Regions from separate parts of the Streptomyces sp. Sge12 genome, predicted to be linked through region 1. Evidence: riboswitches for the same ligand, from Rfam matches in the RefSeq annotation. Region 1 holds a riboswitch; the other holds the start of a gene.
What was found. Region 1 has a riboswitch for glycine ahead of gcvP (aminomethyl-transferring glycine dehydrogenase). Riboswitches for the same ligand answer to the same signal wherever they lie in the genome.

Region 1 (6,385 bases):
CATGTTCGCGCGCATCCGGCATGAATGCCATGTCAGCGGGTCCGGTAGTCGCCTTGTCGGCAATAGGCGGGACAGCTAGCCGAAACACTGCGTGAACACATGTCGTATAAACTCCGCAAACGAGGCAGAGAGTTGGCGCGCGGCCATTGCCCCTCGGCCCCCCTCTGGCCCCAGAATGCGAGTCCGCACCTGCCCCCGTTCCACCGGTCTCCCAAGTGAGAGGCGACCCACCATGCCGCTGCATGTCCCTCCGGCTCCCGCGCCCGCCCTGCGCAGCGTCCTCGCGGCACTCGGTTCCCCCACCGCCGTCCATGAGGCGCACACCCCGGCCCTGCGTGCGATCCAGGGGCCGCTGACCGCCGAACTCCCCCTTCCGGTCCACGTCCTCGACCGGCTGGGCATGTCCAACCTCGCGGCCGGTGGCAGGCCGCCCCGCACACGGCTCACCGGCTGGCGGTTCCTGATCCGCAGCGGGGACCGCTACGTCGCGGCGGCCGACACCCGGCTGACCGCCGACGGCTGGGTCTTCTCCCACTTCTTCGAGGGACCCTACGTCACCGCCACCGAACGCGCCCTGCGTCAGGCCGAATCCCTCACCACCGGCTACCAGCCGCGCCTGCTGTCGGTCCCGGAGCTCTACATGCTGACCCTGTGGCTCCACGGGGCGGTGGGCGCCGATGCCGCCGCCGGGCTGCCGGCCGGCGAGGACCTGCTGGTGCCGCTCGCACCGGCACCGCCCGGCATCGCCCCGTACCGGCCGCACCCGGTCTCCGAACTGCTTCCCGTACTGACCCGCCGGCTGACCCCGGCGCCGGCACCTACCCCTCCCACACTGGCCGCACCCGCCGCCTGACCCGAATCACCCATTCGGCCTAGTCCACCCGGGTCACTTGTGAACCATCCGAAATGACAGGGGAGTTGGCCTGAACCGCCCGCACGAGTGATGCGTCATCAATCTGTGAGGACAGCTGCCGGGAAATCCCTGCGAAGCGGCTGTCATGGGGGAACACTGATGACACGCTCCCCGCGGGTGCGGGGATGACCCAGGGGGACGGCCATGAACCACGCATCGAGCCGTAGCACACAGACCACACCGCAGCGAAAGAACGCATCCATGTGCCAGCACCAGCCAGCCTGCCCGTCAGCCGAATCCGCCGACCGGGAAGCCGCGCGCCCGGTGGCCAACCACCCGGAGCAGGGCTGGAGCCTGCTGTGCAATGGCGTCCTGCTCTTCGAGGACACCGGTGAGCTTCTGCCGGACGGCCAGATCATCGCCCCGCACCGACCGCTCGCGGCGGCGTAGGCGAGCAGACGGCCGACACGGCCGACGACGCGGCAACGACGAAGGGGCCGGTCCGGGAGAACCTCCCGGACCGGCCCCTTGTTCACGTCAGGCGCCGCTCATGTCGGGCGCCGCTCATGTCGGGCGCCGTTCATGTCGGGCGCCGTTCGTCTCAGGCGTCGTACTCGTCCAGCGGCGGGCAGGAGCACACCAGGTTCCGGTCGCCGAACGCACCGTCGATGCGGCGCACCGGCGGCCAGTACTTCTCGGCGGCGGTGACCCCGCCCGGGAAGACGGCCTCGTCCCGGGTGTAGGCGTGGTTCCACTCGCCGCCCAGCGCCGCCGCGGTGTGCGGGGCGCCCACGAGCGGGTTGTCGTCCGCCGGCCACTCGCCGCCCGCGACCCGCTCGATCTCGCCGCGGATGGCGATCATCGCGTCGCAGAAGCGGTCGATCTCGGCGAGGTCCTCGGACTCCGTCGGCTCGATCATCAGCGTGCCGGCGACCGGGAAGGACATGGTCGGCGCGTGGAAGCCGTAGTCGATCAGACGCTTGGCGATGTCGTCCACGCTCACGCCCGTGGACTTCGACAGCGGGCGCAGGTCGATGATGCACTCGTGCGCGACCAGGTTGCCCGGGCCGGTGTAGAGCACCGGGTAGTGCGGCTCGAGGCGCTTGGCGATGTAGTTGGCACCGAGCACCGCCACCTGGGTGGCGCGCTTGAGGCCCTCGCCGCCCATGAGGCGCACGTACGACCACGAGATCGGCAGGATGCCCGCCGAGCCCCACGGAGCGGCCGAGATCGGACCGACGCCGGTCTCCGGGCCCGCGGTCGGCTGGAGCGGGTGGTTCGGCAGGTACGGGGCCAGGTGCGCCCGGACACCGACCGGGCCGACGCCCGGGCCGCCACCGCCGTGCGGGATGCAGAAGGTCTTGTGCAGGTTCAGGTGCGAGACGTCGCCGCCGAAGTGACCGGGCTTGGCGAGGCCGACCAGGGCGTTCAGGTTGGCGCCGTCGACGTAGACCTGGCCGCCGGCCTCGTGCACCTGGGCGCAGATGTCGGCGACGTGCTCCTCGAACACACCGTGCGTGGAGGGGTAGGTGATCATCAGCACGGCGAGCTCGTCGCGGTGCTGCTCGATCTTGGCGCGCAGGTCGGCCGCGTCCACCTCGCCGTCGTCGGCGGTCTTGACGACGACGACCTTCATACCGGCCATCACGGCGCTGGCGGCGTTGGTGCCGTGCGCGGAGGACGGGATCAGGCAGATGGTGCGCTGCTCGTCGCCGTTGGCGCGGTGGTAGGCGCGCACGGCCAGCAGGCCGGCGAGCTCACCCTGCGAGCCGGCGTTCGGCTGGATGGAGACCTTGTCGTAGCCGGTCACCTCGCAGAGACGTTCCTCCAGCTCGGTGATGAGCGTGAGGTAGCCCTCGGCCTGCTCCACCGGGGCGAAGGGGTGCAGCTGGCCGAATTCGGGCCAGGTCACCGGCTCCATCTCGGTGGTCGCGTTGAGCTTCATGGTGCAGGAGCCCAGCGGGATCATGCCGCGGTCCAGCGCGTAGTCCTTGTCCGAGAGCTTGCGCAGGTAGCGCAGCATCGCGGTCTCGGAGCGGTGCTGGTGGAAGACCGGGTGCGTCAGGTACGCGTCCGAGCGCAGCAGGCCCTCGGGCAGCGTGTCGGCCGTGGTCCCGTCGAGCGCCTCGATGTCCGCGGTGACGCCGAAGGCGGCCCAGACGGCCTCGATGTCGGCGCGCAGGGTGGTCTCGTCGCAGGCGACGGAGACGAGGTCGGCGTCCACCTGGAACAGGTTGACCCCGCCCTCGCGGGCGGCGGCGACGACCTCGGCGGCACGGCCCGGGACGCGGGCGGTGATCGTGTCGAAGTAGGAGCCGTGCACGATCTCGACGCCGCCGGCCGTCAGGCCGGCGGCGAGCAGGGCGGCGTAGCGGTGGGTGCGGTTCGCGATCGTCCGCAGGCCGTCCGGGCCGTGGTAGACGGCGTACATGCCGGCCATGACGGCGAGCAGCACCTGCGCGGTACAGATGTTGCTGGTGGCCTTCTCACGGCGGATGTGCTGCTCGCGGGTCTGCAGCGCCAGGCGGTAGGCCTTGTTGCCGTCCGCGTCCACGGACACGCCGACGAGGCGGCCGGGCAGCGAGCGGGCGTGCTTGTCCTGGACGGCCATGTAGCCGGCGTGCGGTCCGCCGAAGCCCATCGGGACACCGAAGCGCTGGGTGGTGCCGACGGCGATGTCCGCGCCCAGGGCGCCCGGGGAGGTCAGCAGGGTCAGCGCGAGCAGGTCGGCGGAGACGGCGACGATCGCGCCGAGGCCGTGCGCCTGGTCGATGACCGGCTTGATGTCCCGTACGGCACCGGAGGCGCCCGGGTACTGGATCAGCACGCCGTAGACGCCGCGCTCGGCGATCTCGGCCGGGATGCCCTCGGACAGGTCCGCGACGACGACCTCGATGCCGATCGGCTCGGCGCGGGTCTCGATCACGGCGATGGTCTGCGGCAGGGCGTCGGCGTCGACCAGGAAGACGTTGCCCTTGGCCTTGCCCACGCGGCGGGCCAGCGTCATGGCCTCGGCGGCCGCGGTGCCCTCGTCGAGCAGCGAGGCGCCCGAGGTCGGCAGCCCGGTCAGGTCGGCGACGACCGTCTGGAAGTTGAGGAGTGCCTCGAGGCGGCCCTGCGAGATCTCGGGCTGGTACGGCGTGTAGGCCGTGTACCAGGCCGGGTTCTCCATGACGTTGCGGAGGATCACCGGCGGCGTGAAGGTCCCGTAGTAGCCGAGGCCGATCATCGGGGAGAGGACCTGGTTGCGGTCGGCGAGCGAGCGCAGCTCGGCCAGTACCTCGGCCTCGGTACGCGCCTCGGGCAGGTCGAGGCCCTCGGCGGTCTTGATCACATCCGGTACCGCGGCAGCGGTCAGTTCGTCCAGGGAGCCGTAGCCCACCTGGGCGAGCATCTTCGCCTGCGCCTCGGCATCCGGGCCGATGTGGCGCTGTTCGAAGGGGATGCCTCGCTCCAGCTGGGAGAGCGGAATGCGGTTGGCGGTCATGTACGGAGGCCTCCTGGTCGTATGACCTGCGAGGGGCACCACGGCGCGGGCACCCGGACGGCCTCCCCCTCTGTCATCTGCACCTGAGAGTTTCACCGGAGCCACGGGGGTCTCCCGTGATGTCCGGCTTTCACCGTCGGTGAGGAGTGGGACCGGCGCTGCGCACCCGGTACCGCTCCTGCTTTCCAGAGTGGCCTCGTCCGTGCGGTACGTATGCCTGAGAGATTCCGGGGAGGATTTGCTCCTTCGGCGCCTCCGTCTCGTTCACTTCGGAGGACTCTCCCGCACAGGGTCGACAGCCACTCACCAGCGTACCAGCGAGGTTCTGACCCCTCCCCCGAGTGGCCTCCGCTGCGGAAATGCACTTCTGTAGTCATTACGGAGCAGTTGCGACCTTTTGGAGGGACCGTGCAGACCGACATCGATCCGCGCAGCCTGATCGGCCGCAAGGCGTTCGACCGCAATGGCACCAAGATCGGCACCATCGACGAGGTCTACCTCGACGATGCCACAGGTGTGCCGGAATGGGCCGCGGTCCGGACCGGGCTCTTCAGCCGGGACGCCTTCGTCCCGCTGGAGCCGAGCGAGCTGGTGGGCGACACCCTCCGGGTGCCCTTCGAACGCGCTCTCATCAGGGACGCCCCCGACTTCGGCGTCGGGCGCCACCTCTCCCCCGAACAGGAGCTGCAGCTCTACCACCACTACGGCCTGGACACGACCCTGCCGTCCGACTTCCACCGCGACTTCGGCCACCTGGCGGGCGACGAGAGCTAAGGCCGTCCCTTCCGGATCCTGCCGGGCCCGCGACGCCCGGTACCGCACCCGGCCGCGTTGTCGGGGCGCCCGGGTACGTCCAGTACACGGACGCCCTTCCGCCTTGCCGTGTACGGCACCGGTACACCGCGGGCTCGTCCGACAAGATCCGGAAGGGACGGCCTAGCCTTCGTCCCCCACCAGCGGCAGCGGATCGGACGGCTCCAGTTCGGGGTCGTCCACCCGGAAGGTCCGCACCCGGCCGGGCTCCGATCCGGGCTGCTCGAACCGTACGGTCACCCGCCCGACGCCGCTGCCCTGCACCCATCCGGGCCCGTACACGGCATGCCGTACGTCGCTCCCGGCCGACCAGCGCCGCTCGGGGGACGGCTCCGGCTCCCCGGGCGTCTCAGCGGCCTCACGGGCCCCGGCGGCGGCCTCGGCCTCCGCCCCGGCGGCGCCGGCCTCCGCGGCGTCCCCTCCGGACCCGTCCGCCCCCTGCACCCCCTGCGTTCCCTCCGCCCCCTGCACCCGCTCCGCCCCGTCCGGCTCAGCGGCGAGCGACTGCGCGAACAGGTCCTCCTGCGTGTAGTCCGCCAACCCGGTCACCCCCACCCCCAGCAGGCGCACCCCGCCCGTGGTGTCCACGCCCTCCAGCAGCCGCGCCGCGGCCTCCCTCACCACCGCCGGGTCGTCCGTGGGCCCCCGCAGCGTCTCGGACCGCGTCAGCGTGGAGAAGTCGTACCGCCGCACCTTGAGCACGATCGTGCGCCCCGAGTGCCCCGAGCCCCGCAGCCGCTGCACGCACCGGTCGGCGAGCCGCTGCACCTCGCCGCGGATCCGCACCCGATCGTGCAGGTCCACGTCGAAGGTGTCCTCGACCGACACCGACTTCGCGTCCCGCTCCGCGACCACCGGCCGGTCGTCGAGCCCCAGCGCCATCCGGTACAGCCCGGCGCCGGCGGAGCGGCCGACCATCCGGACCAGCTCGTCCTCCCCGGCCTCCGCCAGCTTCCCCACGGTGGTGATCCCGGCCCGTCGCAGGTGCTCGCCCGTGGCCGGCCCCACGCCCGGGAGGGTCCGTACCGACATCGGCGCGAGCAGCTCGCGCTCCGTCCCCGGCTCGATCAGCAGCAGTCCGGCCGGCTTGGCCTCCTCGGAAGCCACCTTGGCCAGCATCTTCGACCCCGCCAGCCCCACCGACCCGCTGAGCCCCGTGGCGGCCCGGATGTCGGCCCGCAGCCGCTCCCCGGTCTCCCGGGCGGTCCGCGAGTCGAAGGCGACCCCTCCCG
Region 2 (6,385 bases), 4.0 Mb from region 1:
AGAAATGTGCCTGAAGTGCACGTGAAGGGCCGGTGCTTGCGAGATGGACCGGCCTTCGGTGGGGTGGAGTCTTCAACGCCCTCTCGAGCGCCCGCCAGACCTGCCGGGGATGTGATGCGCAACCGTGATCTAGGCCTACACCTTCCGTTATCCGAACCCCGCGATCTGTTGAGCGGTGAAACACCGCCCGTTCGGCACGGATCGGACATCCGGCCCAACTACCCTTTCGGGTAGGGATCCTGTGCGGATTCACCGGATATGCCGAAGGCCGCACCGAGGGGACCGGTGCGGCCTTCGAGACGGATGTCTCAATATGCGGATATCGCGAACGGGGCGGTCAGTACGCCGGAGCCTGGCCCTCGCGGTCGTAGAAGGGCCGGGTCTGCGCGCGCAGCCACATCGCCACGGGGTCGTGCTCGTCCGCGAGCGCGACCGTGCACACCGGGACCCCCTCGGGGACCACCCCGACCGACTGGCGCATCATCTCCCGTACGGATTCCAGAGCGGGCGCGGAGGCGTCGTACAGGTCGAGCCCGACCGCGAGGTACGGGGAGCCCAGCGCGGGCTGCACCCAGGCGCGGCGCAGCGACCGGACGGCCGGGGTGCGGTGCGCGTGCTGGGTCAGGAGCCCGTAGAACTGCGGCAGCTCGATCGCGGGCTCGGACAGCCGCAGCGGGCCCGCCGGCATCCGGTCCAGGCCGGTGGCGATCCGGCGCAGGTCGGCCCAGGGCACGCCGAGGCCGCCCCCCTGGGCGTGCGGGTTGAGCCACAGGCCCCAGCGGTCCGGGTACAGCGCGCGGGCGATGTCCCGCCCGGTGACCACTTCGTAGCCCCGGTTCCAGCCGCTGGCCGCCAGCTCCTGGGGGGAGGTGACGCAGGGCGCGTAGCCGAGGCTCTCCACCTCCATGCCGCCGTACTGGGCGTCCGGCGAGCCCGGCTGCCCCTGCCAGAGCAGCATCCACAGCCGGCCCTCGGAGAGGGCATGCAGGAGCGACTCGTAACTCTCGTAGCGCCCGGGAGTCACCTGGCGCATCATGTGCTCGACCTGCCCGGCCGCGGCCGTGCCTGACGCACTCACCCGGTACCCCTCTTCGTCCGCCCGTCGCTCCACGCGTGCCCTCCGAACCGGCATCACGCGTGCGGCCAGGAGATGTAACCAGCTTAAGCGGCCCTACGGCAGGTAGAAGGGGCGTACGCGCTCACGAATCCAGTCCGTGACCGGGTCCTGGACGGCGTCCAGGAGGATCAACTGCACGGGCCACGGCGGCGGGACGCGGGTCAGGGCCCGTCCGAGGGCCTCCATCGGCGCGCCCTGCATCTCCGGTTCCCATCCCACCAGGCGGACACCGATGAACAGCTGGGGCTCCCCGCCCTCGACGCTGGCGAGGCAGCGGTACGCGGCGGCGACCACCCCGGTGGCGCGGAACTCCTCGGTGGCGGCCGCCAGGAAGTCCACCGGGTCGTCCTGCCAGTCGGGCTCGTAGAGCCGCACGCGGCCGCCGGTGGCGGGGCCGTCGAGCGGGGTCCGCCCGGAGCGGCACAGCTCGGCGACGGCGGGCGGCGGGAGCGGTACGCCGACGGCGCCCTCGGGGTTGACGGCGATGCCGAGCTGCGGGGGCAGGCCGCGGGCGAACTCCACGGCGGGCGCCACCGCGAAGTCCATGCCGGGGCCCGCGCAGGCCAGGAACTGGGCCTCGGAGCTGTAGACGGGGACGTACGCCGCCCCGCCGATGTCCATGGTGGGCAGGTCGAGCCCGCCCGTCGGCGCGGTCGCGCCGCCCGGCAGCGGTACCCACACCTGGCTGCGCCCGAGGACCTCCAGGATCCGCCCCCCGGCGTCCGGCTGCCCCAGCGCCGCCCCGAGCACCTGCTCCAGCTCATTCGCCGGCCAGCCACTGCCCTGCATGTCCCGTGCCTCCGTGATCCCGCCGCGTGTCGCCCCGCAGGGTACCGGCCCCGCGCGCGGCCGCGCCGCCGGGGCTCGCTTCGGCAGCGGGCGCCGCACCCGGTCGGTCAGGCGTGGAAGGCGATGCGGGTCACCGTCGCGGCGGAGGCCCGGTCCAGCAGGGTGACCGAGGCGCAGCCGTGCGGCGGGCGCCCCGCTTCGGCGTCGCGGAGCAGGCGGGCCACCGCGCCGCGGTGGCGGGCGAAGGCGTACGCGGACACCCGGCGGCCGCGCGCGGCCTGCCCGGAGAGCGCCTCCTCGGGGCTGCTGTCCAGCAGGAGCAGGTGCAGCGCCCGGCCCCGGCGGCGCGCGGCGGCCGCGAGCAGCCCCCGTACCCAGCTCTGCGTGCCGCAGTCGTGGACGACCACGGAGGCTCCGGAGCGCAGGATCCGCCACAGCCCCCAGTAGTGCGCGGCGCGCACCAGCGGCCGGTACACCGCGTAGGGGAGCGCGGCGGGCATGCTCCGCTCCCAGCGCTCACGGGTGTCCTGGGAGTCGACGGCCCCGCCCTCGGCGGCCGCCCGCTTGATCAGGGTGCTCTTGCCGCCGCCGGGCAGGCCGGACACCACGACGATGTCCCCGGCCGCGAAGGCGAGCGGCTGGGGGGTGCGCACGGCGGGTCCGCGCAGGTCGCGCACGAGGCCGAGGCCGGCGTCGGCCGCCCTCCTGCGGCCGTGCGCGCCTCGCTGCGCCGGCACCGCTTCCACGGTTCCTGTCGTCGTCACCACTCCGAATCTCCGCACAGTGTTCGCCTCCCCCGAATCGGGTCACCGGGACCCTTGCCCACTGAGTGTAAAGAGACGGTAATCCGGCGGCCGCGGTTCCGGTCGGACCCTTCGGAGAGCCGTACGAACTTTCGGCCCCCGCCGCCCGATGCCGAGCACGGCGTGCAATGATGTGCGCCATCTGGACCAACTGCATACCGGCCGCTTGAATCCGCGCGGGAGAGTCCCGGCACGCCGCAAGGCCGTGCGCGGGCGCCGAAGGAGCAAGAACCTCCCTTGAATCTCTCAGGCCCCGTACCGCGTGGATGAGGCAGATCTGAAAAGCGAGCTGCTGTGCAGCTCCACCCAAGGTGCAAGTCGATGAGACCCGGCGATCTGCTGATCGGCGGAACTCTCGGCGAACCTCTCAGGTTCCGATGACAGATGGGGAGGAACGTCCTCGTCATGTCATGTCGATGCCCTGGGACCCGGGAGCCACACCCATGAGCACTGCCCCCCGCCTGACCGCCCTCGATGCGCTGCACCGCTCGCTCGGTGCGACCATGACCGACTTCGCGGGCTGGGACATGCCGCTGCGGTACGCGAGCGAGCGCGACGAGCACAACGCCGTACGCACGAAGGCCGGCCTGTTCGACCTGTCCCACATGGGCGAGATCACGCTGACCGGCCCGGAGGCCGTCAAAGCCCTGGACTACGCGCTGGTCGGCAACATCTCCACCGTCGGTGTCGGCCGCGCCCGCTACACGCACATCTGTCAGGAGGACGGCGGGATCGTCGACGACCTGATCGTCTACCGCCTCGGCGAGACCGAGTACATGGTCGTCGCCAACGCCTCCAACGCCCAGGTCGTCCTGGACGCCCTGACCGAGCGTGCCGCCGGCTTCGCCGCCGTGGTCCGCGACGACCGCGACGCGTACGCGCTGCTCGCGGTGCAGGGGCCGGAGTCCCCCGGCATCCTGGCCTCCCTGACCGACGCCGACCTGGACGGCCTCAAGTACTACGCCGGCCTGCCGGGCACCGTCGCGGGCGTGCCCGCGCTGATCGCGCGTACGGGCTACACGGGCGAGGACGGCTTCGAGCTGTTCGTCTCCCCCGAGCACGCCGTCGAGCTGTGGCAGGCGCTGACCAAGGCGGGCGAGGGCGTCGGCCTGGTCCCGGCCGGCCTGTCCTGCCGCGACACCCTGCGCCTGGAAGCGGGCATGCCGCTGTACGGGCACGAGCTGACCACCTCCCTCACCCCCTTCGACGCGGGCTTGGGCCGGGTCGTGAAGTTCGAGAAGGAGGGGGACTTCGTCGGCCGCGCCGCGCTGGAGGCCGCCGCCGAGCGCGCCGCCACCAAGGCGCCGCGCAAGCTGGTCGGTCTGATCGCCGAGGGCCGCCGCGTTCCGCGCGCCGGGTTCCCGGTCGTCGCCGACGGCCAGGTCATCGGCGAGGTCACCTCGGGCGCCCCGTCCCCGACGCTGGGCAAGCCGATCGCGATGGCGTACGTGGACGCGGCGCACGCCGCGCCCGGTACCTCCGGCGTAGGCATCGACATTCGCGGTACGCATGAGCCGTACGAGGTCGTGGCGCTGCCGTTCTACAAGCGGCAGAAGTAGCCCCACGCACCACGTCCGCCGTACGGGAACCCGTACGGCGCCGTCTCAGTACCCAAGACCGCAGTTCGTATCCACTCCCCCGCATCCAGGAGAATCAGGTCATGAGCAACCCCGAGAAGCTGCGTTACACCAAGGAGCACGAGTGGCTGTCGGACGCCGTGGACGGCGTCGCGACGGTCGGCATCACGGAGTTCGCGGCCAACGCGCTCGGTGACGTCGTCTACGCCCAGCTCCCCGAGGTCGGCGACACCGTGACCGAGGGCGAGACCTGTGGCGAGCTGGAGTCGACGAAGTCGGTCAGCGACCTGTACTCCCCGGTTACCGGTGAGATCGTCGAGGCCAACCAGGACGTCGTGGACGACCCGGCGCTCGTGAACACCGCCCCGTTCGAGGGTGGCTGGCTCTTCAAGGTCCGACTCTCGGAGGAGCCGAAGGACACGCTCTCCTTCGAGGAGTACACCAAGCTCACCGCCGGTAACTGACCCCAGGGGATCCTGATGTCTGTACTGAACACCCCGCTCCACGAGCTCGACCCGGACGTCGCCGCCGCTGTCGACGCCGAGCTCGTACGCCAGCAGTCCACCCTGGAAATGATCGCGTCGGAGAACTTCGCTCCGGTCGCCGTCATGGAGGCCCAGGGTTCGGTCCTGACCAACAAGTACGCCGAGGGCTACCCGGGCCGCCGCTACTACGGTGGCTGCGAGCACGTCGACGTCGTCGAGCAGATCGCGATCGACCGCATCAAGGCGCTGTTCGGCGCCGAGGCCGCGAACGTCCAGCCGCACTCCGGTGCGCAGGCCAACGCCGCCGCGATGTTCGCGCTGCTGAAGCCGGGCGACACGATCATGGGCCTGAACCTGGCCCACGGCGGTCACCTGACCCACGGCATGAAGATCAACTTCTCCGGCAAGCTCTACAACGTGGTCCCGTACCACGTCGACGAGACCGGCGAGGTGGACATGGCCGAGGTCGAGCGCCTCGCCAAGGAGTCCAAGCCGCAGCTGATCGTCGCCGGCTGGTCCGCCTACCCGCGCCAGCTGGACTTCGCCGCCTTCCGCCGCATCGCGGACGAGGTCGGCGCGTTCCTGATGGTCGACATGGCGCACTTCGCCGGCCTGGTCGCCGCGGGTCTGCACCCGAACCCGGTGCCGCACGCCCACGTCGTCACCACCACCACGCACAAGACCCTCGGCGGTCCGCGCGGCGGTGTCATCCTGTCGACGCAGGAGCTGGCCAAGAAGATCAACTCCGCGGTCTTCCCGGGTCAGCAGGGCGGCCCGCTGGAGCACGTGATCGCGGCCAAGGCGGTCTCCTTCAAGGTCGCGGCCTCGCCCGAGTTCAAGGAGCGCCAGGAGCGCACCCTGGAGGGTGCGAAGATCCTCGCCGCCCGCCTGGTCCAGGACGACGTCAAGGCCGTGGGCGTGGACGTCCTCACCGGTGGCACGGACGTGCACCTGGTCCTGGTCGACCTGCGCAACTCCGATCTGGACGGCCAGCAGGCCGAGGACCGCCTCCACGAGGTCGGCATCACGGTCAACCGCAACGCCATCCCGAACGACCCGCGGCCGCCGATGGTCACCTCGGGTCTGCGGATCGGTACGCCGGCCCTGGCCACCCGCGGTTTCGACGCCGAGGCCTTCACCGAGGTCGCCGAGATCATCGCGCAGGCCCTGAAGCCGACGTACGACAGCGAGGCCCTGAAGGCGCGCGTCTCCGCGCTCGCCGCGAAGTTCCCGCTCTACCCGACGCTCTAGCCGGGGGCCGGTCACCGGCCTCGGAGGGGCCCGGCCTTGTTCCCGCACAGGCCGGGCCCCTCTCGTCTTCTTCCGCACGCGGCCGCACACCGCGCCGTACCCGCCCGCACCACCCGCACCGCTGCCCGCCCCCTGTCCCCCGCCCGACGGCCCCGGCGCCGTCCCCGCCCGGGTGCCCGGGGCCCGCGGCCGTGGACCGGCACCCGCCCGACCCGTCCGCGTAACGCATCCCACCTCGTCCGGCAGCCGGGACGTTCACCTCGCCGCGTTAAGCTCGTCTGCCGGACAAAATCCGAATAATCCACCTCTCCTGCCCCCTCCCACCCCACGAGCAGACAAGGGAGTCCGCCACCGTGGCCATCT

Region 2: another riboswitch for glycine. It lies ahead of gcvT (glycine cleavage system aminomethyltransferase GcvT); the one in region 1 lies ahead of gcvP (aminomethyl-transferring glycine dehydrogenase).

The regions. Positions count from the first base shown of each region.
Region 1 is NZ_CP020555.1:6,573,493-6,579,877, reverse strand. Features, by position in the region: gene B6R96_RS29590 (hypothetical protein) at 233-853, shown strand; gene B6R96_RS29585 (DUF5999 family protein) at 1,115-1,303, shown strand; gene gcvP (aminomethyl-transferring glycine dehydrogenase) at 1,455-4,340, opposite strand; glycine riboswitch at 4,536-4,635, opposite strand; gene B6R96_RS29575 (PRC-barrel domain-containing protein) at 4,749-5,114, shown strand; gene B6R96_RS29570 (DNA polymerase IV) at 5,277-6,385, opposite strand, start outside.
Region 2 is NZ_CP020555.1:2,605,437-2,611,821, forward strand. Features, by position in the region: gene B6R96_RS11215 (enhanced serine sensitivity protein SseB C-terminal domain-containing protein) at 338-1,078, opposite strand; gene B6R96_RS11220 (enhanced serine sensitivity protein SseB) at 1,172-1,906, opposite strand; gene B6R96_RS11225 (AAA family ATPase) at 2,014-2,670, opposite strand; glycine riboswitch at 2,877-2,980, shown strand; gene gcvT (glycine cleavage system aminomethyltransferase GcvT) at 3,153-4,268, shown strand; gene gcvH (glycine cleavage system protein GcvH) at 4,370-4,750, shown strand; gene glyA (serine hydroxymethyltransferase) at 4,766-6,022, shown strand; gene B6R96_RS11245 (L-serine ammonia-lyase) at 6,376-6,385, shown strand, end outside.